4 regions of the Blautia faecicola genome follow, and region 1 is predicted to be linked to each of the others. Evidence: predicted binding sites of a transcription regulator. Region 1 holds the regulator's gene; each other region holds the start of a gene.

The links. The regulator HrcA, encoded in region 1, represses chaperone genes, less so after heat shock. The targets are predictions, from matches to a motif close to TGTTAGCACTCNNNNNNNNNGAGTGCTAACA.
Region 2: the regulator HrcA is predicted to act here: its motif matches at 2,413-2,443, upstream of ETP43_RS14010 (Hsp20/alpha crystallin family protein).
Region 3: the regulator HrcA is predicted to act here: its motif matches at 1,940-1,970, upstream of htpG (molecular chaperone HtpG).
Region 4: the regulator HrcA is predicted to act here: its motif matches at 2,193-2,223, upstream of ETP43_RS01905 (Hsp20/alpha crystallin family protein).

Annotation. Positions count from the first base shown of each region.
Region 1 covers NZ_SDKC01000001.1:793,247-799,208, forward strand. The annotation lists gene uvrB (excinuclease ABC subunit UvrB) at 1-1,776, shown strand, start outside; gene hrcA (heat-inducible transcriptional repressor HrcA) at 2,328-3,365, shown strand; gene grpE (nucleotide exchange factor GrpE) at 3,384-3,986, shown strand; gene dnaK (molecular chaperone DnaK) at 4,037-5,923, shown strand.
Region 2 covers NZ_SDKC01000001.1:3,114,726-3,120,687, forward strand. The annotation lists gene ETP43_RS14000 (deoxycytidylate deaminase) at 1-310, opposite strand, end outside; gene ETP43_RS14005 (DnaJ C-terminal domain-containing protein) at 558-1,589, opposite strand; gene ETP43_RS14010 (Hsp20/alpha crystallin family protein) at 1,846-2,271, opposite strand; gene ETP43_RS14015 (polyhydroxyalkanoate depolymerase) at 2,725-4,269, opposite strand; gene ETP43_RS14020 (aldose 1-epimerase family protein) at 4,432-5,313, opposite strand; gene ETP43_RS14025 (glycoside hydrolase family 3 C-terminal domain-containing protein) at 5,475-5,962, opposite strand, start outside.
Region 3 covers NZ_SDKC01000001.1:2,301,355-2,307,316, reverse strand. The annotation lists gene ETP43_RS10370 (alpha-amylase family protein) at 1-911, shown strand, start outside; gene ETP43_RS10365 (LacI family DNA-binding transcriptional regulator) at 920-1,900, shown strand; gene htpG (molecular chaperone HtpG) at 2,118-4,169, shown strand; gene ETP43_RS10355 (heme-degrading domain-containing protein) at 4,191-4,685, shown strand; gene ETP43_RS10345 (RluA family pseudouridine synthase) at 5,354-5,962, opposite strand, start outside.
Region 4 covers NZ_SDKC01000001.1:466,425-472,386, reverse strand. The annotation lists gene ETP43_RS01915 (Crp/Fnr family transcriptional regulator) at 84-746, shown strand; gene ETP43_RS01910 (50S ribosomal protein L25) at 883-1,464, opposite strand; gene ETP43_RS01905 (Hsp20/alpha crystallin family protein) at 1,592-2,059, opposite strand; gene ETP43_RS01900 (chloride channel protein) at 2,326-3,618, opposite strand; gene ETP43_RS01895 (alpha-amylase family glycosyl hydrolase) at 3,870-5,549, opposite strand; gene ETP43_RS01890 (hypothetical protein) at 5,562-5,962, opposite strand, start outside.

The DNA of each region.
Region 1 (5,962 bases):
TTATATGGAGAGTTTAAGGAGTTTTTCCCGAATAACGCAGTGGAATATTTTGTATCCTACTACGATTACTATCAGCCCGAAGCCTACGTCCCGTCCACGGACACCTACATTGCCAAGGATTCCGCCATCAACGAAGAAATCGATAAGCTCCGTCTTTCCGCCACAGCAGCACTTTCCGAACGAAAAGATGTCATCATCGTATCGAGTGTTTCCTGTATCTATGGAATCGGTAGTCCAAAAGACTATCAGAACATGATGATCTCTCTGCGTCCTGGAATGGAGAAAGACAGGGATGAGGTGCTGCGGAGTCTGATTGATATGCAGTATGACCGAAACGATATGGATTTTCACCGTGGAACCTTCCGGGTGCGAGGGGATGTGGTGGAGATTATTCCGGCATATGAATCGGATGTGGCGATCCGGGTGGAATTCTTCGGAGATGAGATTGACCGGATCACGGAAGTGGATGTGCTGACCGGGGAGATCCGGAGAGAACTGAATCATATCGCCTTATATCCGGCGTCTCATTATGTTGTGCCGATGGAACGTATCCTGGAGGCCTCCAAGGCCATTGAAAAAGAAATGGAAGAACAGGTGGCGTATTTTAAAAGCGAAGACAAACTTCTCGAGGCACAGAGAATCAGCGAACGGACCAATTTTGATCTGGAAATGATGAAAGAGACAGGTTTTTGTTCCGGTATCGAGAACTATTCCCGGCATCTGGCAGGACTGAAACCGGGAGAGCCGCCGTATACACTGATGGATTACTTCGGGGATGATTATCTGATCATGATCGATGAGTCCCATATTACAGTGCCACAGGTGCGAGGGATGTATTTTGGTGACCAGTCGAGAAAATCGACGCTGGTGGATTATGGATTCCGTCTTCCGTCGGCAAAAGATAACCGCCCGTTGAACTTTGAAGAATTTGAGGAGAGGATTGATCAGGTGCTTTTCGTGTCGGCAACGCCGGGACAGTATGAAAAAGATCACGAACTTCTTCGGGCAGAGCAGATCATCCGTCCGACCGGACTTCTGGATCCTTATGTGGAAGTGCGTCCGGTGGAGGGACAGATTGACGATCTGGTAGGGGAAGTCAACAAAGAGGTGGAAAAACACAATAAGATCCTGGTGACAACGCTTACCAAACGAATGGCAGAGGAACTGACCGATTATATGAAAGATTTGGGTATCCGTGTCAAATACCTGCATTCCGATATTGATACGCTGGAACGTTCGGAGATCATCCGTGATATGCGTCTGGATGTCTTCGATGTATTGGTCGGCATCAACCTGCTTCGAGAAGGGCTGGATATCCCGGAGATCTCATTGGTAGCAATCCTGGATGCGGATAAAGAAGGATTCCTGCGATCGGAAACTTCTCTGATCCAGACGATCGGTCGCGCAGCCAGAAATGCAGAGGGACATGTCATCATGTATGCCGATGTGATCACCGATTCCATGCGCCGTGCGATCGATGAGACGCTTCGGAGAAGAGAGCTACAGGAAGCATATAATAAGGAACACGGAATTACACCGAAGACGATCAAAAAGGCAGTCCGGGATCTGATCAGCATATCCAAAGAAGTGGCAAAGACGCAGAAGAAGCTGGAAAAAGATATGGAATCCATGAGCCGCAAGGAACTCGAAGAACTGATCGGAAAAGTACAAAAACAGATGAAAGCGGCAGCAGCCGACCTGAACTTCGAGATGGCAGCCGAGCTGCGTGACCAGATGATTGAACTGAAGAAGAATCTGGAAGAACTGGACAAGTAAGAGTACGACTCAAAAATCTGTATTTATATAAAGAAAGAATTTTCTGGGAAAATATCCTCAAAATGTGTGAGAGGACATTTTCGGCAGGAGATTCTTTCTTTTTATTTTACGCGAGCAACGAGCCAAAGTCCATGCTTGCATGAGACCTTGGCGACTGCCGTGATAACGAGAAAAATTCGTGAAGCGTATTTTTCTCGTTTACGCGAGCAACGAGTCAAAGACCTGGTTGTGTGAGAACACGGCGATTGTTGCGATAACGAGAAAAGTTTGCAAAGCATAAAGTATATGTCATCTTACGTGAGTGAATAATGTGTCAAAACTATGCTTGTATGAGAACACAGAGGCTTCCAGAAAACGAAAGTAAGAGAAAAACACAGGAGAAAATTTCCAGCTTAAAACACCAATAAGAAAAGAAATCCAAGAAAAAACAAAAATTTTCAAAATACCCATTGACAAATAAAAGAGGCAGTGCTATCTTTAAACCATAGATGTTAGCACTCCACTTAAACGAGTGCTAACACAACAAAAAGACAAAGAAGGAGGCAGAGAAGATGCAGGATTTGGATGAAAGAAAACGCAAGATTTTAAAAGCGATTATCCAGACCTATCTGGAAACTGGTGAGCCGGTTGGTTCGAGAACCATTTCCAAATACACAGATTTGAATCTGAGTTCTGCCACCATTCGAAATGAGATGTCGGATCTGGAAGATCTGGGATACATCGTACAGCCTCACACCTCAGCGGGCAGGATTCCATCGGATCTCGGTTATCGGTTATATGTCGATGAACTGATGAAAGAAAAAGATCAGGAAGTTTCCGAGATGAAGGAAATCATGATCGAGAAGACAGACCGGATGGAACGGGTGCTCAAACAGGTGGTCAAGGTGCTTGCATCCAATACGAATTATGCGACGCTCATTACCGGTCCTACCTATCATCACAACAAAGTAAAGTTCATTCAGTTATCCAAGCTGAACGAAGAACAGCTTCTGGCGGTGATCGTTGTGGAAGGCAACCTGGTAAAGAACCAGATCGTGAATCTGGATGAGACGATCGATGATGAACAGATCCTGAAACTGAACCTGTTATTGAACACACAGCTGAATGGCCTGACGATCGAAGAGATCAGTCTTGGCATGATCACGAAGCTGAAAGAACAGGCAGGTGTCCACAGCGGCGTGGTAAGTACCGTATTAGATGCGGTGGCAGATGCCATTGCAGTGGACGATGAGGAAGTTCCGATATATACAAGCGGAGCGACCAACATCTTCAAGTATCCGGAACTGGCAGACAGCAGTAAAGCCAGCGAGCTGATATCCGCATTTGAGGATAAGCAGGAACTGGTTGAGATGATTAAAGATACCGTTTCTGATTCCGGAGAGAATACAGGAATTCAGGTATATATAGGAAATGAAAGCCCGATACAGACCATGAAAGACTGCAGCGTAGTTACCGCATCGTATGATCTGGGAGAGGGAATGAAAGGAACGATAGGAATTATCGGACCGAAGCGAATGGATTATGAAAATGTAGTAGATAATCTGAAAACATTGAAAGTCCAGTTGGACAACATATTCAAAAAGCCGTAGAAAGGTGGAATGTGAGAGATGACAGAAGAAAATAAAACGACTGCTGAGGAGACAGCCGAAGAGGTAAAAGAAACCGAGGCAGCTGAAGACGAAGTCACCGAAGCAACTCCTGAAACTCAGGCAGGAAGCGAAGAAGTGGAAGAGACCAAAGAGAAAAAACTTTTTGGAAAAAAGAAAAAAGATAAAAAAGATGAAAAAGATGAAAAAATCGAAGAACTGACCGATCGCGTAAAACGCCAGATGGCCGAGTTCGAAAACTTCAGAAAACGTACCGAAAAAGAAAAAGCAGGTATGTATGCTGTGGGAGCCAAGGATGTGATCGAGAAGATCCTTCCGGTAGTCGATAACTTTGAAAGAGGTCTGGATGTCGCAGAAGACAAAGAAGATCCTTTCGTACAGGGAATGGAAAAAATCTACAAACAGTTCCTCACCGCACTGGATGGCATGGGAGTAAAAGCCATTGAAGCTGTAGGAAATGAATTCAATCCGGATTTTCACAATGCAGTGATGCATGTGGAAGATGAAACAGTCGGAGAGAACATCGTAGTAGAAGAGTTCCAGAAGGGTTACATGTACAAAGACAGTGTAGTCCGCCACAGCATGGTAAAAGTAGCCAACTAACAATTATCAGAATATAGATTAAGATTATAATTCATGAGGAGGAAACAGTCATGGGAAAAATCATTGGTATTGACTTAGGAACAACAAACAGCTGTGTAGCTGTTATGGAAGGTGGAAAACCAACCGTTATCACAAATGCAGAAGGAGCAAGAACAACACCATCTGTAGTAGCATTTACAAAAACAGGAGAAAGACTGGTAGGTGAACCTGCAAAACGTCAGGCAGTAACCAACGCAGATAAAACAGTTTCTTCTATTAAAAGACATATGGGTACTGACTACAAAGTAACCATCGATGACAAAAAATATTCTCCACAGGAGATTTCCGCTATGATCCTGCAGAAGATGAAATCCGATGCAGAAAACTACCTGGGTGAAAAAGTAACAGAGGCAGTTATCACTGTTCCGGCTTACTTTAACGATGCACAGCGTCAGGCAACCAAAGATGCAGGTAAGATCGCAGGTCTGGATGTAAAACGTATCATCAACGAGCCTACAGCAGCAGCTCTGGCATATGGTCTGGACAACGAACAGGAACAGAAGATCATGGTATACGACTTAGGTGGTGGTACATTTGATGTATCTATCATCGAGATCGGTGATGGCGTTATCGAAGTTCTGTCTACCGCAGGTAACAACCGTCTGGGTGGTGATGACTTCGACCAGAAAGTAGCAGATTACATGCTGGCAGAGTTCAAGAGAACAGAAGGTGTAGACCTGTCTCAGGATAAGATGGCTCTGCAGAGAATCAAAGAAGCAGCAGAGAAAGCGAAAAAAGAACTTTCTTCTTCTACAACAACCAACATCAACCTGCCATTCATCACAGCTACAGCAGAAGGTCCGAAACACTTCGATATGAACCTGACAAAAGCAAAATTCGATGAACTGACACATGATCTGGTAGAACTGACAGCAGAACCTGTAAGAAGAGCACTGTCAGATGCAGGACTGACCGCTTCTGAACTGAGCAAAGTCCTTCTGGTTGGTGGTTCTACACGTATCCCGGCTGTACAGGATAAAGTAAAACAGCTGACAGGACATGAACCAAGCAAGAGCCTGAACCCGGATGAGTGCGTAGCTCTGGGAGCTTCCGTACAGGGTGGTAAACTGGCAGGCGATGCCGGTGCCGGCGATATCCTGCTTCTGGATGTAACTCCACTGTCACTGTCTATCGAGACAATGGGTGGTATCGCAACCAGACTGATCGAGAGAAATACAACCATCCCGACCAAGAAGAGCCAGATCTTCTCCACAGCAGCAGATAACCAGACAGCCGTAGACATCAACGTCGTACAGGGTGAGAGACAGTTTGCGAAAGACAACAAATCTCTTGGACAGTTCCGTCTGGATGGTATCCCGCCAGCAAGAAGAGGTGTTCCGCAGATCGAAGTAACTTTTGATATTGATGCCAACGGTATCGTAAATGTATCTGCAAAAGACCTGGGAACAGGAAAAGAACAGCACATTACTATCACAGCTGGTTCCAATATGTCTGATTCCGATATCGACAAAGCAGTAAAAGAAGCTGCTGAGTACGAAGCACAGGATAAGAAGAGAAAAGAAGCTATCGATACAAGAAACGATGCAGACGCTATGGTATTCCAGACAGAGAAAGCCATCGAAGAAGTAGGTGACAAACTGGATGCCAACGATAAGACAGCAGTAGAAGCTGATCTGGCAGCTCTGAAAGATCTGATTGCAAAGGCTCCTGTAGATAACATGACAGATGAGCAAGTTGCAGAGATCAAAGCTGCAAAAGAAAAACTGATGGAAAGCGCACAGAAACTGTTCGCAAAAGTATACGAGCAGGCACAGGGAGCAGCAGGTGCTCAGGGTGCAGGTCCGGACATGAACGGTGCAGCAGGCGGTGCTTCTCAGGGATCCAGCGAAGCAGGCTACGGCGATGATGTCGTAGACGCTGACTACAAAGAAGTTTAATAAAGCGAATAAAAATGCTTACCAAACGGTTGCAAAACT
Region 2 (5,962 bases), 2.3 Mb from region 1:
GGTCAGCGCCAATGGTCTGTTCGCGGGAACAGTTTAACAGGGCGTTCTGTTCGGCGTGGATGGCGCGGCAGAGACCGTAGCCTTCGCCCTGGTGCATGCCGAGTTGGATTCTTGGGCATACGCCGAGGTCACAGCAGTTGTCATAACCCCGCGGGGAGCCGTTGTAGCCGGTGGAGATTACCACATCGTCTTTTACGATCACGGCACCGTATTTTCGTTTGATGCAGGTGCTTCGATAGGCAAATGCTTCGGCTACGTTCAGGTATGTATCTATTTTGGATATTCGTTTTGTTCCTTCCGGACCTACCATGTTGCTTCCTCCTGATTGTCTTTTCGCAACTGTTCAGTATCTTCATCGTTATGCTATCTACTGGATAGTTACTTTTTATTATTTTTCTTTCTATAGGATAGCTCAGAAATGATGTTTTGTAAACTGCATCTCGTAGACTCTCGTTGTCTGTTTTCTGCTTTCAAACCGGAACGCACCCGAAATGCGGCACAACACATGCAAAAAGCAGACAGTAACAACTGTTCAAAGTTATTCCTGTCTGCTTTCTTTATCCGCAAGCCTGTTTGTATTCCATCAGTTTCCGGCGTGCCTGCTGGTTCAGGTGGCGGGGTACCTGGATCTGGACGGTGACGTACTGGTCGCCGTGGACGTTCGGATTTTTCATGGATACAATTCCTTTTCCACGCAGCCGAATCTTGCTGCCCGACTGGGTCCCTTCTTTGATTTTACAACTGACATCCCCGTATAATGTGGATACTCTGGCTTCTCCGCCGAGAGCGGCAGTTGTGTATGGGATATTGACGGTGGTATAGACATCGGCACCTTTCCGTTCGTATCCCGGTTTTGTTCCGACTTTTGCTCTCAGGAGCAGATCACCCGGTTCACCGCCTCCGATTCCCGGATGACCTTTTCCACGCAGCCGCACGCTCTGTCCGGTATCGATTCCCGCAGGAATGTGCACTTTCAGGGTGCGGTTGCCGTCGGCTTCCTGCAGTGTGATCATCTTGTCGCAGCCAAATGCCGCTTCATCAAAGGTAAGCGAAATTTCCGCTTCCAGATTCTCCCCTTTTTCGGAATAGGTTCCGTGAAATCCATGGTTACCATAGAATCCATCGTTTCCGCCCTGATGGAACTGCTGATAGAATCCGCTGCCGTTATGAAATCCTCCGCTGTGGAAGTTTCCGCCTTTTGTTCCCTGACGAAACATATTTCCAAACAGATCTCCGAAGATATCATCTCCATCGGATCCGGTAAAATGGTACTCCCGATAACCATTCTGGCCGTTTCCACCGCCGAAGTTTCCATATCCATATTGTTTCTGTGCTCTCGCAGCATCCGCATTGAATCCCGGCTCGAAAGCGATATGTCCGAATTCATCGTATAATTTTTTCTTTTCTTCATCGCCTAATACTGCATAAGCTTCTGAGATTTCTTTGAATCGTTTTTCTGCCTCTGCATTACCGGCATTGGTGTCCGGGTGGTATTTTTTCGCCAGTTTTCGGTAGGCTTTTTTGATTGCCGAACTTTCTGCATCTTTGCTTACGCCAAGCACTTCGTAGTAATCTCTTTTCTTTTCCACTTGTTCCACCTCCTTTGGAACCTGGTACACTCTGTGTTTCTAAGTGCTGATTTCCTGTATATTAAAAAAGAGAGACTCCGGATATGTATTTTGTCCTGTCCCTCTGTGGTAATCTCTATAGTGAACGGGTCTTGTGACCCTCTTATTTTCCTTTGGTTCTGTTCACTCGATTTCACAGTCTTGAGCGCACAGTTTAAGTTCCGGCGGACGCCCGGTTCGCGCCCGCCGTTAGTTTTATGTTCATCTTCCTGCATGTTTATGCGATGGAGATGTATTTTGCTTCTTTTACTTCTGGTTTTGCTTCTTTTTTCGGAATCTCGAGTTTCAGGACACCGTCTTCAAATTTTGCTTTGATGTCGTTCTGCGTGATATCGTCTCCTACATAGAAGCTTCTCTGGCAGGTTCCGCTGTATCTTTCTTTGCGGATGTATTTGCCATCTTTGTTTTTCTCATCTTTATTCTGGTTTGTGGATGCGGTGATGATCAGGTAGCCGTCTTTCACTTCTCCTTTTACATCTTCTTTCTTGAATCCCGGCAGGTCAATGGATACGTCAAATCCGTCTTTGTTTTCTACTACATCGGTTTTCATCAGGGTGTTCTGTGCACTCTTTGTATAGGTTCTCTCCGGAACTCCAAAGAAATCATCCATAAAGTTTTCTCCAAAAATACTAGGCATTAACATAAGTCATTTCTCCCTTCTATGAATTCCACCTGTGTCAGGTGAATTGATTACTGTTTTTGTTTTGTTGGTTTGAACATTGGATATATGGGGTTTTCTTATTTATTTCTCTCTTCCTTTGTTCTAGTTGTACTATAACACATGTGTTAGCACTCGTCAAGAGGGAGTGCTAATTTTTTTGTGAAGATTTTGTGTCGCTACCAAGATGAAAAGGGGGACTTTTCCAGACGGACGCGAAAGAGGCGGAGCAGGTCAGGGGCTGCAACGTGGGCAGGGCAACAAAGTGTTGCTGCCCTCTGACCTGCTCCGCCTCTTTCGCTGGGTATTGGCTGTGACTGTGGTTTTTCATGGAGAAAATGAATCAAAGCATAAACTTTGGCTCGTTGCTCGCGTAATTTAAATAAGCCTGCAAGGTATGACGGAAAGTATCTGTCATATCTTACAGGCTTGAAGGAATTACCGTTTCAGGATGTCTGTGCCGTCTTTTTTCAGGCAGTAGCCGTCAAAGGCTTTGTTTCCTTTGTACATGCGGCTGTGGCCGTCGGTGGTTTCCGGGGCGGTGCCGGGGGTTGGGTGGATTGTGGTGGCATCGGAGAGGCGGGTTGGGGTTGGGTCGCCTTCCGGGGTGTTTTTGTAGTTTACATAAGTGTTGTTCTGGTAGTGGGCGTCTGGGCTGTTGTAGTTCCAGGACTCTTCTTTTGGTTCGTTTCCGGCGTAGATGATGGTGTTGTCGGTGACTTCGATTCCGCCGCCTTCGATCATCGTATCGCCCCAGATCCGGTGACGGATGAAGTCTACGCCTTCTTTTATATAGAAGATGTTGCCGTAGATTTTCGCGTCCACGTTTCGTACCGGGGTCAGGATGCCGGTTCCGTCGTTTTGGCTGATGTTGTAGCGGAAGGTGTTGTTGACGCTCTCGCCCTCACAGAACATCACACAGCCACCACCATTGTTGCAGCTGTAGTTGTACTGGTAAATGGTTCCGTCGCCGGAGTCAGCGTCCCATGCCTGTCCGTCCTGGTTGTAGACGGTGTTGTAGGCTTCGTTGTACTGGAACAGGGCGGTTTTGCATTTCCATGGCCAGATGGCGGCTGCGGTCATGCCGCCACGGTTTCCCTCTTCGTTGTACAGATCCGGGTGGATGTCTACGGCGATATTTTCGGATATATTATACTGGATCAACGGTTCAAAGCAGTACATCGGTGTGATGCCGTCTCCGCCGATATCTTTGACAAAGTTGTGTTCGATCACGACATTGGTGGAGCCGTAGGTTTTCACCACTTCATCTGGCAGTTCCAGGGTCGTGAATTTATCATGCTGGTAGGTATATCCCGCGGCGATTCCCCATCTGCGGCAGTTCTCGACTTTGCAGTGATGGATGTGGATACCGTCATAGCGGGCGATTCCGGTCTTTTCTTCGTCGTCCGGGCGGGAGACGGACATGTAGATGCCGCCGTTATTCAGATGTTTGTCGTAGATATTTCCCTCTACATCATGGATGTACAGGTGATCGAGTTCGATCTGATGCAGGGTTCCGTGATTCTGTGCGATCACGGATACACCGGTGCGGTTCATGCGATCTGCCTGGTTCAGGCGTTCATTTTTGATGCAGGGATTGTTGGTGATTTCCAGATTCCGGATGGAAATGTACTCTGCATCGTATAAGAGAACCGCGGAAGACAGATAGCCTTTCCAGGTATGTACCACATTGTCCAGATGTCCACCGTAGTTCTGATACCAGATCCCGTTTCCGTCTGCCTCGATCCGCGGCAGCGCACCCTCGCCGTATGCATCTACGACAACCGGTGCCTCCTTGGTTCCCCCTGCATACAAGTGCAGATACTCCCCGATAAATACAGATCCCCGTTCCAAAAAGATCTGATCTCCCGGCTGGATCTCCAGTTGATTAATCTTTCGCAGACTGCGGAACGCGTCCTCCGGTGTCTGTCCGCTGTTTGTATCATCTCCATGCATGCTGCTCACATAAAATATTCTTCCCATGAAAAACCTCCTTGTAATTTCTGTAATTAAACTTCAATCATTAATAAGTAATGTAACAACCATATTCTGTATATTTTTTCTGAAAATAACAGAAAAGTGTCGGATTCTTACATCTGACACTCTTTTTTCTGTTGCAAATACATTTTTCTCAGCTTCCTCGCTCTACCCGATCAGAATCGCATACTGCTTTTTCCAGTATTCCCCCGGCTTTGCCTGATTGATGCCCGGTTTTTTTGAAATGTCTTCGCAAAATCCTTCATCATCGCATCTGCCCGCCCAAGGCTCCAGACAGACGTACGGTCCTTTGGGAAGGGACCAGATGCCGAAACTGTAAAACTCGTCGATACAGCGGACTCCCGTATAAAGCTGTCCGGTGGCTTTTTTTCTGAGCCAAGCTTCTTTAATCTGCGCATCATCAAATACCAGCGTGTCCACATCAAACAGCTGGTCACTTAATGCCAGCGTATGATCCGTCAGTTTCACCGGGTATTTCTGATCCGGTTTTCCGGTACCGTTGACCAGATCGACCGCGGTAGCGGTAAGCTCTGTATTTTCCGGAAAATACAGTTCATAGTCTTCTTTCTGTTCTCCTTCTTTTTCAAACCGGAAGCCCGGATGTCCGCCGATCGTAAAACTCATGACTTTCCCGGACCGGTTTTCCACTTCCCAGGTGACAATAATCTGTTTTTCCTGTAATTCATACGTGATCCATAATACAAATTCAAATGGATAGTACTTTCCTGTCTCTTCGTCAGATACCAGCTGATAGCGCAGCTTTTCGACACACTCTTCTACGCAGGTAAATTCTTTTTCTCTGGCAAATCCATGCTGGCGGGTCTGGTATTCTTTCCCGTTGATCTTCATTTTTTTCTGCCAGGTACTTCCTACATTTGGAAAAAGAATCGGGGAACGGTAGTCCCAGAAGGTCGGATCGCCGTTCCAGAGAATCTCCGCACCGGTATCCTTTCTCACGATTCGCATCAGTTCCGCACCGCGGTCGCTGACTTCTACACAGAGGAAATGATTTTCCATTTTTCTGTTCATCTCTTGTTACTCCTCTTACACGCACTGTTTTCTTACTACTATACCCTGTTTTTCCCCGGTAATCCAGTCCGGCTTTTTATATTTTTGCAAAAAAAGGCAAACAGAAAGTAGATTCTTTTTCTGTTCGCCTTTTCTTTTCCTTTTTGTCTATATTTTTTCGATTAATCGATCTTCAGGATCAGTTCCAGCACGCGTCTTGCGCAGTGTTCCAGATCCGCACGGGTGATCTCACCAAGTTCCATGGCTTTTTTCACACGTTCCGGATAACCGGTTGCCATCTTGACATCATTTCCGGCTTTAATCTCTTTGTAGTGTTCGCCACGGGTCCACCAGTCTGTGGTCACCATGCCCCGGAATCCCCATTCTCCGCGAAGGATGTCTTCCAGAAGTTCTTTATTTTCCGAAGCTCTGTGACCGTTGATCACGTTGTAGGAGCTCATGATCGTCCACGGATCGGATTCTTTTACGATAATTTCAAACTGTTTCAGATAAATCTCACGAAGGGCACGTTCGGATACACGGGAATCGCTGTGCTTTCTGTTTGTCTCTTTGTTATTGGCGGCAAAATGTTTTACGGAAGCGCCGATATGCTGAGACTGGATACCACGTACCATACCTGCTGCCATCTTACCTGCAAGCAGCGGATCTT
Region 3 (5,962 bases), 1.5 Mb from region 1:
TTCCTTATTTTGGTTCTGTAGAAAAACCGGAATGCCATATGCTGTATAACGTAACAACCATGGCAACAACCTGGAATACTGTAGCGACGAGAGATGCGCGTCTGCTGCGCCAGCAGATGGATATCATCAACCGTCTGCCAAAGGACTATGTATTCCTGAATTATCTGCGTTGCCATGACGATATCGGCTGGGGACTGGACTATGGATGGCTTGGACAGTTCGGTATCGATGAAGTGGCTCACAAGAAATACCTGAGTGATTTCTTCACAGGCAATTATGAAAATTCTTTTGCAAGAGGAGAACTGTACAATGCAGATCCGACTTCCGGAGATGCCCGCCAGTGTGGTACAACCGCTTCTCTGTGTGGTATCGAGAAAGCTGCCTATGAGAGAGACGAAGAGGCAACAAAGAGAGCAATCCGTTACGATCTGACACTGCATGTGTATATGCTGACGCAGTCCGGTATCCCGGTTATCTACAGCGGGGATGAGATCGGTCAGGAAAATGACTATACTTACCATGAAAATCCGAAAAAATGGGATGATTCCCGTTACCTGCACAGAGGAGATTTCCGGTGGGATAAAGCGGAACTTCGTCACACCAAAGGCACGATTCCGGGAGAAATGTTTGAAGGACTGGACAAGCTGGAGAAAATCAGAAAATCTCATCCGGTATTCGAGAGCACTGCGGACTGCAGAACCGTGGATACCTGGGATGATTCCATCCTTGGTCTGATCAAAGAAAAAGACGGAGAAAAACTGGTAGCTCTGTTTAACTTCAGCGAGTATGACAAAGTTGCATGGATCAACGAAGAGGACGGCATGTATGAGGATCTGATCAGCGGCAGACAGATGGAAGCAAGAGGAGTTCAGATTCCTGCATTTGGCTGCTACTGGCTGCTGAAGAAATAGGTATCCGTATGACAATCAGTGAGATTGCAAAACTGGCTGGCGTCTCAAGCGCAGCGGTCTCCCGTTACTTAAATGACGGGAGTCTCAGCCAGGAGAAACGGCAGCGGATCGAGAAGGTGATCCGGGAGACCAATTACCGGCCGTCGGAGTATGCCAGAACGATGCGGACGAAAAAGAGTAACCGGATCGGCGTACTGGTTCCGCAGATCGATTCCGAGGCAGTGCCGAAGATCTTATCCGGTATTTCGGAGCGGATGGATCAGAAGAATTATCACGTATTGCTGATGAATTCGAATCTGAGTCTGGAAAAAGAGATCGGAATCCTGGAAACATTTGAACAGAGCCAGGTGGATGGACTGATCTTTGTAGCTTCGATCCTTACGAAGCGCCACGAGGTGGCACTGGCACATATGGGTGTTCCGGTGGTGATCCTCGGACAGAAAAGTGACAGATATCCCTGTATTTATCACGATGATGAGGGCGCGGCATGTGCCATGATGACGGAACTTTTAAAGAGCGGCTGCAGGCATCCGGCATATATCGGTGTCGACAGGCGGGATAAGGCAGCAGGTAAGAGCCGTTATCAGGGCGTCTGTCGGGCACTGGAGACGTATGGACTTCATATGGATGAGATCGCATATCGGGAAGCGACATTCTCCGTGCAGGCAGGATATCAGGCGATGGAACAGATCCTTGCGGAAGAGAAGCGGCCGGATGGTGTTCTTTGCGCGACAGATATGATCGCAGCAGGTGTATTATCCTGTCTTTCGGAGCGGAAGATCGCAGTGCCGGAGAAGATGAAAGTTGCCGGTATGGGACACGGCGCTATCGCGGATCTTCTGTGTCCGCGACTTACGACGGTGCACTATCATTATCATACCAGCGGAAGGGAAGCGGCAGATCTGCTGCTGGATCTGATGCGGAAAAAGAAACCGCGGCAGGAAGCAAGGATGCTGGAATATGAGATAATCAGACAAAAAACGACATAATCGTTGGTTATTCAACACTCAAATACATACATGTAAAACTATTAGCACTCATTTGAAATGAGTGCTAATTTTTTTCTTGACATTTGGAAAATTCAGTATTAGTATTAAGGTCAGTGAAAGAGTTTTAGGTCTTTCAAAGAGAAAATGCAGGGAACGAAAGAGCCATTTAAAGAAAGCAGGTGGCTGAGTTCCGGTAAGAAAAGGAGTGTGTATAACCATGGGAGCAAAACATGGAAATCTTTCAATTAACAGTGACAATATTTTCCCGATTATAAAGAAATGGCTGTATTCCGATCACGATATTTTCGTTCGTGAGCTGGTATCGAATGGCTGTGATGCAATTACAAAATTAAAGAAACTGGAAATGATGGGAGAATATACTTTTCCGGATGATTATAAAGGAAAAATCGAAGTGATCGTCAATCCGGAAAAGAAAGCCTTGAAGTTTATCGATAACGGTCTTGGTATGACAGCGGATGAAGTAGAAGAATATATCACACAGATCGCTTTCTCCGGAGCAACCAAGTTCCTGGAGCAGTACAAAGACAAAACCAACGATGATCAGATCATCGGACATTTCGGTCTGGGATTCTACTCCGCATTCATGGTAGCAGATGAGGTTCATATTGATACGTTATCTTATAAAGAAGGTGCTGTACCGGTACACTGGGAGTGTGATGGCGGTTCTGAGTACGATATGCAGGACGGCGACAAGACAACCGTTGGTACAGAGATCACCCTGTTCTTAAACGAAGACAGCCTGGAATTTGCCAACGAGTACAGAGTCCGTGAAGTTCTGGAAAAATACTGTTCCTTCATGCCGACCGAGATTTTCCTCTCCAATGAGAACGCTGAACAGGAATATGAGACGATCGATGAAGCCGATCTGCGTGACGATGATGTTGTCGTAGAACATATTCATGAGGATGCGAAGACCGAGGAAAAAGAAAATGAAAACGGAGAAAAAGAAGTTGTAGAAGTTTCTCCGGCAAAAGAAAAAGTAAAAATCAACAAACGTCCGGTATCCATCAGTGATATTCATCCGCTGTGGATGAAACATCCGAATGAGTGCAGCGATGAAGATTACAAAGCATTCTACCGGAAAGTATTTATGGATTATAAGGAGCCTCTGTTCTGGATCCATCTGAACATGGATTATCCGTTTAACTTAAAAGGTATCCTGTATTTCCCGAAGATCAACACCGAGTATGAGTCCATCGAAGGAACCATCAAACTGTATAACAACCAGGTATTTATCGCCGATAATATCAAAGAAGTGATTCCGGAATTCCTGATGCTGTTAAAAGGTGTGATCGACTGCCCGGATCTGCCGCTGAACGTATCCAGAAGTGCTCTGCAGAACGACGGATTTGTCAAGAAAATCTCTGATTATATCAGCAAGAAAGTCGCTGACAAACTGACCGGTATGTGCAAGACAGCCAGAGAAGATTATGAGAAATACTGGGATGATATCAGCCCGTTCATCAAATTCGGATGCATCAAAGACGCAAAATTCTCTGACAAGATGGATGATTATATCCTGTTCAAGAATCTGGACGGCAAATATCTGACACTGAAAGACTGCATCGAAGAAAATAAAAAACCGGAAGCAGAAGCCGAGAAACCGGAAGAAGAGAAAAAAGACGGCGAGCAGGCGGAAGAGAAAGAGCCGGAGAAGACAACCGTTTATTATGTATCTGACGAAGTACAGCAGAGCCAGTACATCAACATGTTCAAGGAACAGGGTATGGATGCAGTAATCCTGAAACATAATATTGATACTGCTTTTATTACCCATGTGGAACAGAAACATAACGATGTAAAATTCCAGCGTATCGATGCGGATCTGACCGAAGACTTTAAAGAAGACGGTGAAGATCTGAAAGAAATGACTGAAGAGCTGACTGCAACCTTCAAGAAAGCGCTGAACAATGAGCAGTTGGATGTGAAAGTAGAAAAACTGAAAAATGAAAATATTTCTTCTATGATGACCCTGTCCGAGGAAAGCCGCCGGATGCAGGATATGATGAAAATGTACGGCATGGATGCCAATATGTTTGGTGGAGCAAACGGAGCCACACTGGTTCTGAATGCAAATCATCCGCTGGTAAAATATGTGGCTGAACACAAAGACGACGAGACCAATGTTCCGCTGATCTGCCAGCAGCTGTACGATCTGGCTATGATGGCTCACAAACAGCTGAGTCCGGAAGAAATGACACAGTTTATCGCCAGAAGTAACCAGATTCTGCTGGCACTGGCAAAATAAAAGGAAGCCGGAGGTAGTGGTATGACGATTGAAGAATTAAGCAGTGTATTACAGATGCAGGAAGAAATCCTTCAGTTTTCCAGTTTTACGAATGCAGATGCATGGGAACTGGGGAATCTGATCGTGGCAGAGGCAGCAAAAAGAGGTGCGGCAGTGCTGATACGGATCCGCTTAAACAACGGCTATACCGTATTCCAGTATGGTATGGACGGCACAAATCTGTACCATGAACAGTGGCTGACCAGAAAAGAAAATACCGTGCGCCTCACCGAAAAGAGCAGTCTGCGGATGTACATGGATCTGAGAGAGCGGGGAGAAACCCTGGCAGACAGACTTCTGGATGAGAAAGAGTATGCAGCCTGTGGCGGCGGATTCCCGATCCGTGTGGAAGAAGTGGGTGTGATCGGAACAGTCGCAATCACCGGTCTGGATCACGTATCCGAGCATGATCTGCTGGTAAAATGCATCAGCAAGTATCTGCATGTGGCAGAAGTGCCGCGGATTCGCGCGATGTAGAAAAGCAGGTATTACATGAAAAATAAAAAAGATCTGAGAAATGTGGAAAACGTTGGTTCTTTCTGAATTTTGGGTATAACCAAATGAAACATTAGCGGGTATCAAATTGATACCCGCTTGTTTTATAATAGATCCGAAAGAGAGAAAGAAGCTTTGGCAAACGGAAGATCTTCCATAAAGACTTTGCATTCACAATCCCGGTTTTCACAATCATATTTATAAACATTTGCATGTAAAAAAGTCTGCTTGCAATGAATTGGGGTATTCTGAAATTTTTTTCTGTAAGTGGCATGAAGTTTTGTGCTCATTTTTTCACACAGGGGACATTTACAGCCATGTTCTTTAGATTTAATGTAAGTATGTAAGCTATCTTCATCTTCAACATGATCATAAACATAATGGTTTTCATCAAGCAGAAAAGAATAATCTTGTGTTGGAATATAAGTACATATATTATATCATAAATACCCAAAGATAAGAAATAGATATTTATAGAAAAAGCAGATATTTTTCATACCTGCTTTTTGCTTGATATACTCAAAGTTCAGAAAGAACCAAAACGTTTCTCAGATCTTTTTTTGCACGAGCAACGAGCCAAAGTCCATGCTTGTTGCACGAAACCCTGGCGACTGCCGCGATAATCAAAATCAGTTTTTGCAACAACGGTATCAAGTATTACAGTCCGGAAAAAATTCTACCATATCTTCTGGCAGTGGAGACGTAAACTCCAGCGAAACTCCAGTGACAGGATGCGTAAATGCCAGCCGGTAAGAGTGCAGTGCCTGGCGGTTCATTAGAGCTGTTTCCGGATTATACAGCGTATCTCCGATCAGCGGGTGGCCGATGGAAGTCATATGCACACGGATCTGATGGGTGCGTCCGGTCTCAAGCTGCAACTGTACCAGAGAAAGTCCATCCTGTGGAACAGGTAAAGTTTCCGGATAGAAAGTCTTCGGATGCCAGCATTTTTGCAGATAGTGGGTGCAGGCAGAATCGCCATTTTCGTGATCCACCTGCCGCAGAATCAGAGACTGATCTGTACGTCCGATCGGACTGTCGATCGTGCCAGCGGGATCTGTCTTTCCCTCTGTGATAGCAAGATAGGTGCGGTGGATCGCTCTTTTTTTCATCTGGTCGGAAAGAATGGCACCGCTTAGCATATGTTTGGCGAGGATCAGAAGCCCGGTGGTGTCGCGGTCCAGCCGGTTGATGCAGCGGAATACAAAAGGGATATCCTGCTGGTGAAAGTACCAGGCAGCTGCATTTGCCAGGGTGTT
Region 4 (5,962 bases), 330 kb from region 1:
CAACAGCTCCCTTGCGTTTACAAACAGAGGATACTATAATATCAGATAAAAATATGTTGTTTTAACCACAAAAAGGAGAAAAAATGGATTTTCCAATATTAAAAAAAATCCCCCTGTTTTATGGTGTGAAACCGGAGGAAATTCCGTCTATTCTGCATTGTCTCTCCGGACAGATCCGGTCGTTTTCCAAAGGGGAAATGATCTTTTGTGCCGGTGAATCTATTACCTCTGTAGGAATCGTACTGGAAGGTTCTGTTCATATTGAAATTGACGATTTCTGGGGCAGTAAAAATATCCTGAATCACGTCGGATCCGGACAGCTTTTCGGCGAAGCCTACGCCTGTTCCCCTTCGGAACCGCTGATGGTCAATGTCGTATCTGTCACGCCCAGTCAGATTTTATTTCTGGATGTTCCGAAGATTTTGCATACCTGTGAAAAACCATGCAGCCATCACCAGCAGATGATTGAAAATCTGCTTCGCATCATGGCAACCAGTAACCTGCAGCTTTCCCGCCGGATCCTGCACACCACACCAAAAACCATCCGTGAACGGCTACTCGCCTATCTTTCCTATCAGGAACTGCTCATCGGCTCACCTGAGATCACCATCGCCTTCAACCGCCAGCAGCTCGCTGACTATCTCAGCGTAGACCGAAGTGCGCTTTCGAAAGAAATTGGGAAAATGCAGAAGGACGGGCTGTTGGAAGTGAAAAAAAATGAATTTGTCCTAAAAAACAGAGAATAAAGAATAGGATGCCGTGTGCATCTTCGCAGAGTGTTCCCGATTTACTGAAAAACAGTTTTTGTAAGACACTAAACAGGGCGAATCGCTCTTTCGAACGATTCGCCCTGTTTGTGTTTTTATTTACTTGATTTTTGTATTATTCAGCCTCTTCTGCTGTCTCCGGTTCCGGTACACTGTTGTGAACTGCGGTGCAGGATACAACAACTGCTTCCGGATCTGTTTTCAGATCGATGTTCGGATTCTTGGCGATCTCCAGATCTTTGACTTTGATCACATCACCGATCTTCATCTCACCGACATCCACCTGAACTTTATCCATCAGGTCAGCAGGCAGTGCCTTATAAGAAATCTCTTCCAGATCTTCCTGCAGAACACCTGCCTCTACTTTCTCATGGTTGAGCAGAACGATTTCCGCTACGGAATGTACTTTCTCGGTACTTACCAGTGCCTGGAAATCAATCTCATCCACGCGGTTTGCCATTGCATTGTAATCAACCTCTTTGATCAGTGCATCGTAGGTCTTGCCGTCTACTTCCAGCATAACCTGACTTCCTTTGTTGTCCGTTTTCAGCAGCTGATCTACTGCCTTTTTCGTCATCTGGATCGGAAGAGATCCTTCAATCTCTCTGCCAAACAGATTACCTGTGACATAGCCTTCTCTTCTTAATTTCTTTGCTTTGACGTCCATGCTTCTTTTTTCAGCTTTTAAAGTATTCATTTATCTTTTCCTCCAAACTGATTGCTTAGCAGCCTTCTACAAAGAGGTTTTGTTAAGTATTATATATAAATGTGCTACCGTCTGCCATTCGGCAAACCGTATGGTTAATAGTTACCCGATTCAGATATTATCCTTCAATGGCAATATATTTGTTTTCTTCCACTGCCGGTTTTGCTTCTTTCTTCGGAACGAACAGTTTCAGAATACCATGTTTGAATTCGGCTTTGATCTCATCCGGATCTACTTCCTCTCCCACATAGAAGCTACGTGTGCAGGCACCTGCATAACGTTCTTTACGGATATATTTTCCGGTTTCTTTTTCTTTCTCATCTTTATCAAGGCCTTTGGCTGCCTCGATGGTCATATAACCATTTTCCAGAGAAACCTTTACTTCATCTTTGGCAAATCCCGGAAGATCTATTTCAAATTCATATCCATTGTCTTTTTCTTTGATATCGGTTTTCATCACATGTCCGGCTCTTCTGCCGTACAGTTTTTTCTCTGCTTTGTGCAGTTCCTTGTCGGTATCGAACGGAAAATAATCATCAAAAAAGTCATCAAACAAATTCTCTCCAAAAATACTAGGCATCAACATAAGTCATCTCTCCTTTTTATTCATCATGTATTATTACCTTGTTTCTTTGGAACTGGGATGCTTCAGGAGCTTTCGAACTTTTTCTTCGTTCTTTTTGTTCCCTTCCTTTGTTCTAGATGTAATATAACACTTCAATCAGCACTCGTCAAGGGGGAGTGCTGATTTTTTTTGTGAAGATTTTGTGTCCTTCTAAAATGAAAAACGAACTTCCGCCCTTACTTTGTTTGCCGCAACATCAAGGTAGAAGTTCGTCTTTCAATTAGTTATCAGGTCTTCGTATGCCGATTTACATATTTCGCCTTATATTTTGAGTACACGATCGTCTGGTCTTTATACAGCCCGTAATATCCGGACACTGCATAGCTGACCGCCACAGCCAGCAGATAATATGAAACGCCCTGGAAGCCAAACAACTCAAAGGCTATCAGTATAGAAGTAACCGGGCAGTTCGTCACACCGCAGAACACAGCAGTCATCCCGGCGGCTGCACTTAAAGACGGTGAAAATCCCATGATCTGTCCTGCCAGACAGCCAAAGGTGGCACCAATGGCAAACGAAGGAACAATCTCCCCCCCTCGAAAACCTGCACGCATCGCCAGTGCTGTCAGAAGCATTTTCCAGAAAAAGTCAAAGGTCTGCGTCTGTCCATGTTCCACTGCCTGCTCGATCAGCTGATTACCCGCACCCATATACCGGTCTGTCCCAAGGATCCAGTACAGGACTACTACCAGACAGCCCGCCGCGAAGACACGCAGATATGGATTTTTCAGCCATTTATCATATCCCTTGCTCACATATTCCAGCAACAGACAAAAAAGGATACTGACTGCACCGCAGCCTACGGCGATGATGCCCATTTTAATCCCGTTTTCCATCGAAAATGCCGGGATTCCCGTGACATGAAAGTTCTCCGGATGGATTCCGAAACTTCCCGCAAAATCATAAGCAACCAGCGATGCCACCACACAGGGCAGCAAAGCCGCATAGTACATCACACCTACGCTGACCACTTCCATGGCAAATACCGCTGCCGCCATCGGCGTACCGAAAACAGCCGAAAACGCAGCACTCATCCCGCACATAACGATCACATGGCGGTCTTCCTCATCCAGATGGATCCACCGTCCCAGTTGATTTCCGATACTTCCTCCAAGCTGGATCGCCGCACCTTCCCGGCCTGCTGAGCCACCAAGCAGATGTGTCAATGCTGTAGCGATAAAAATCAGTGGTGCTGAACGAAGCGGGACCTCATCCTGCGACCGGATCGTAGAGAGTACCTGGTTTGTTCCTCTGTCCTCTTTTCCAATCTTCTGATATAAAAATACAATCAACAGACCACCAAAAGGCAATAATAAAACAACCGCCGGTCTGTCTGCCCGAAACTGTGTCACCCAACTCAGACACCCGGCAAATAAACTGCTGGCACCGCCAACCACTCCACCGATCAGAAGTGCCAGCAGGATCCATTTGACAAAGTTGCTCATATCCTGCTGTATCCGTTTTCCATAATAATGTGACATCACTTCCAGACGGTGATGTCCCTTTTTCATAGGTTCCATATATTCCCCCGCTTCCCTTTTCCTCTTTCGTATTTCCGCCTCATTTTCCCGGAATCATACTTTCTTTCAGTATACGCTATCCCTGTATATTTTTCCAGCGCAATGAACTTTAAATATCATGGAAAATTGGTTCACTGGCGCAATTATTGATATGCAGTGCAACGAAAAAACAGGGCGAAGCTGCTTCCCTCTCAGCGTTCGCCCTGTTTTCTCTTATTTCTTTTACTCCCTCACATCACTGCCTGATCCCCTTATGCGTAGATTCCCTCAGAATCTGTAATCTCGTACTCAAAAGTCTTCAGATTTGCGCGCAGTGTTGCACTCTCGCCCTGGTTTGTCCAGATGAAGGTAATGATTTCATCTTCTGTGGATACTGCAAGTTCTGCATCAAAGCCGAACGCTTTGGATACGTTTCTAAAATGCAGAAGTTTCAACTGTTCTTTTACGATATCTGTCTTCATCAGTTCTTCGATCTGTGCTGCGGACAGATTGGTACGATTGATTTCTTTATGACCGCCGGCACCGGCACGTTTAACAGCCTCGTGGTCGTTCTTGCCAGCGAAAAGATCCAAGTACCATACCTGCGGTTTTCCAGGCATGAACATCTGCAGTGCTCTGGCCATAAGCATTTTTTTGTCATCTTCGCCCAGTGCACTGTAATAAGTTGCATTTACCTGATAATATACATTTTTCTGACCATGAAGATCTTTCACATATCCGCCTCTTGCAACAACAGTGTCGATGATCTGCTGGATTCTTTCTTCCGGGATCAGCCCCTTCAGATCCAGAAGCGGGATTCCATCGTGGCAGCCCAGCATGTTGACTACATGGATTTCTTTTTCCATCAGTTCTTTTGCCCATTTTTCCAGAGTGGAACCGTTGCCGCTTTCCAGTGCATCGATGATCATTCCCGGAAGGAAGAAATCGTAGGTCATGTAACCCTGTTTTGCAATCTGTTCATAGTTCTTCTCTCCGTAGCTTGCATGGATCTCCGGAAGCAGCGTCAGGTTATATTTGTCTGCCAGTTTGCGGACTTTTTCCAGTAGTTCCCAGGTTCCCGGCTCATTCAGGAAGTTTTTCTCACCCGGCTCCTTCGGCGCATAGGCAAATGCATCCAAACGGACGATCTTTGCACCGTATCCAGCCAGTGTTTTCAGAGTATTCTCATAGAACTCCCATACCAGCGGGGATTTGATGTTCAGATCCATCTGTCCTAGGTATTTTCTCTTGCTCTCCAGCAGTTCCACAACGCTGTCCTTACAGCTGTCATCGATGGTGAGTTCCGCCGGTTTCTTACCTGCTGCGATCTCTTCGTTGACTTTCTTTGCGATCAGATCTGCCTTATAATACTGCACGTTAGCTACCTGCATGATATCCTGTGCATCCAGAACCGGATATTTGATTTCCTGATAGAAGGTATTCCAGTACGGTACATTTTTCCCATCCGGGAAACGTACCATCAGGATCGGAAGACCCGGTTTGCGGAAGAACATATGCTGGATCAGCTCCTGATCCGGCTGGATGTAGCCTTCCTCGGTCATGGTTCCCTTACCGTCCCAGAATTTGTTCCAGTCAATGAAGAAATCACGATATTTGGAATCGTCACCATTTTTCAGAATATCCTGAAACTGACTGGATAATACAGAAGCGTGATTCAGGATAAAGTCGAGTTTCAGATTGATACCCAGTTTATCCAGTGCTTCCAGATCTTTCCGGTCCGCCAGTTCTTCGTTCAGTGTGTAATCGATCACGGAAAATCCGCGATCCAGATCCGTATTAAATACACTTGGAAGAATATAGAAGGAAGAAAATACATCCTTTAATTCCGGTTTCTGTAAAAATCCGGTGATATCGCTGAGGGTTCCGCCTACGCTGTCCGGATATGCATTTAACATCGGTTTTGCATCTGCTGTAACGGTCATTTTACTCATGCTTCTCTCTCCTTATATTCTTCCCTGATCCATAATCTCTTTGTATTCGTCATAGGATAACAGTTTTCCTGCTTTGGATACGATCACTTTCGCTTTATGAGCCTGGCTCTCCAGCATATCCTGTTCCAGTTCCAGTACCATGGTGGTAAATGGGCTGTCTACAGCACCGTCACGGTTTCTTGCTTTTCTGTGTGCCATAGTCTCCTGTGGAGTACTGTTTAACAGAACCGGAATATCTACACCCTTGTAATTGTCACTGTTTCCGTGTGTCCACTCGATGATCAGGATCTCGGTATCAGAGAAATCCACTTCTTCATACCACAGTTCGGTATCTTCTCTTCCCATCCGTTTCAGCCAGATCTTTTCTGCCTTGTTTTTAAAGCTTTCAACGATTCCTTCCACTTCTTTGAAAT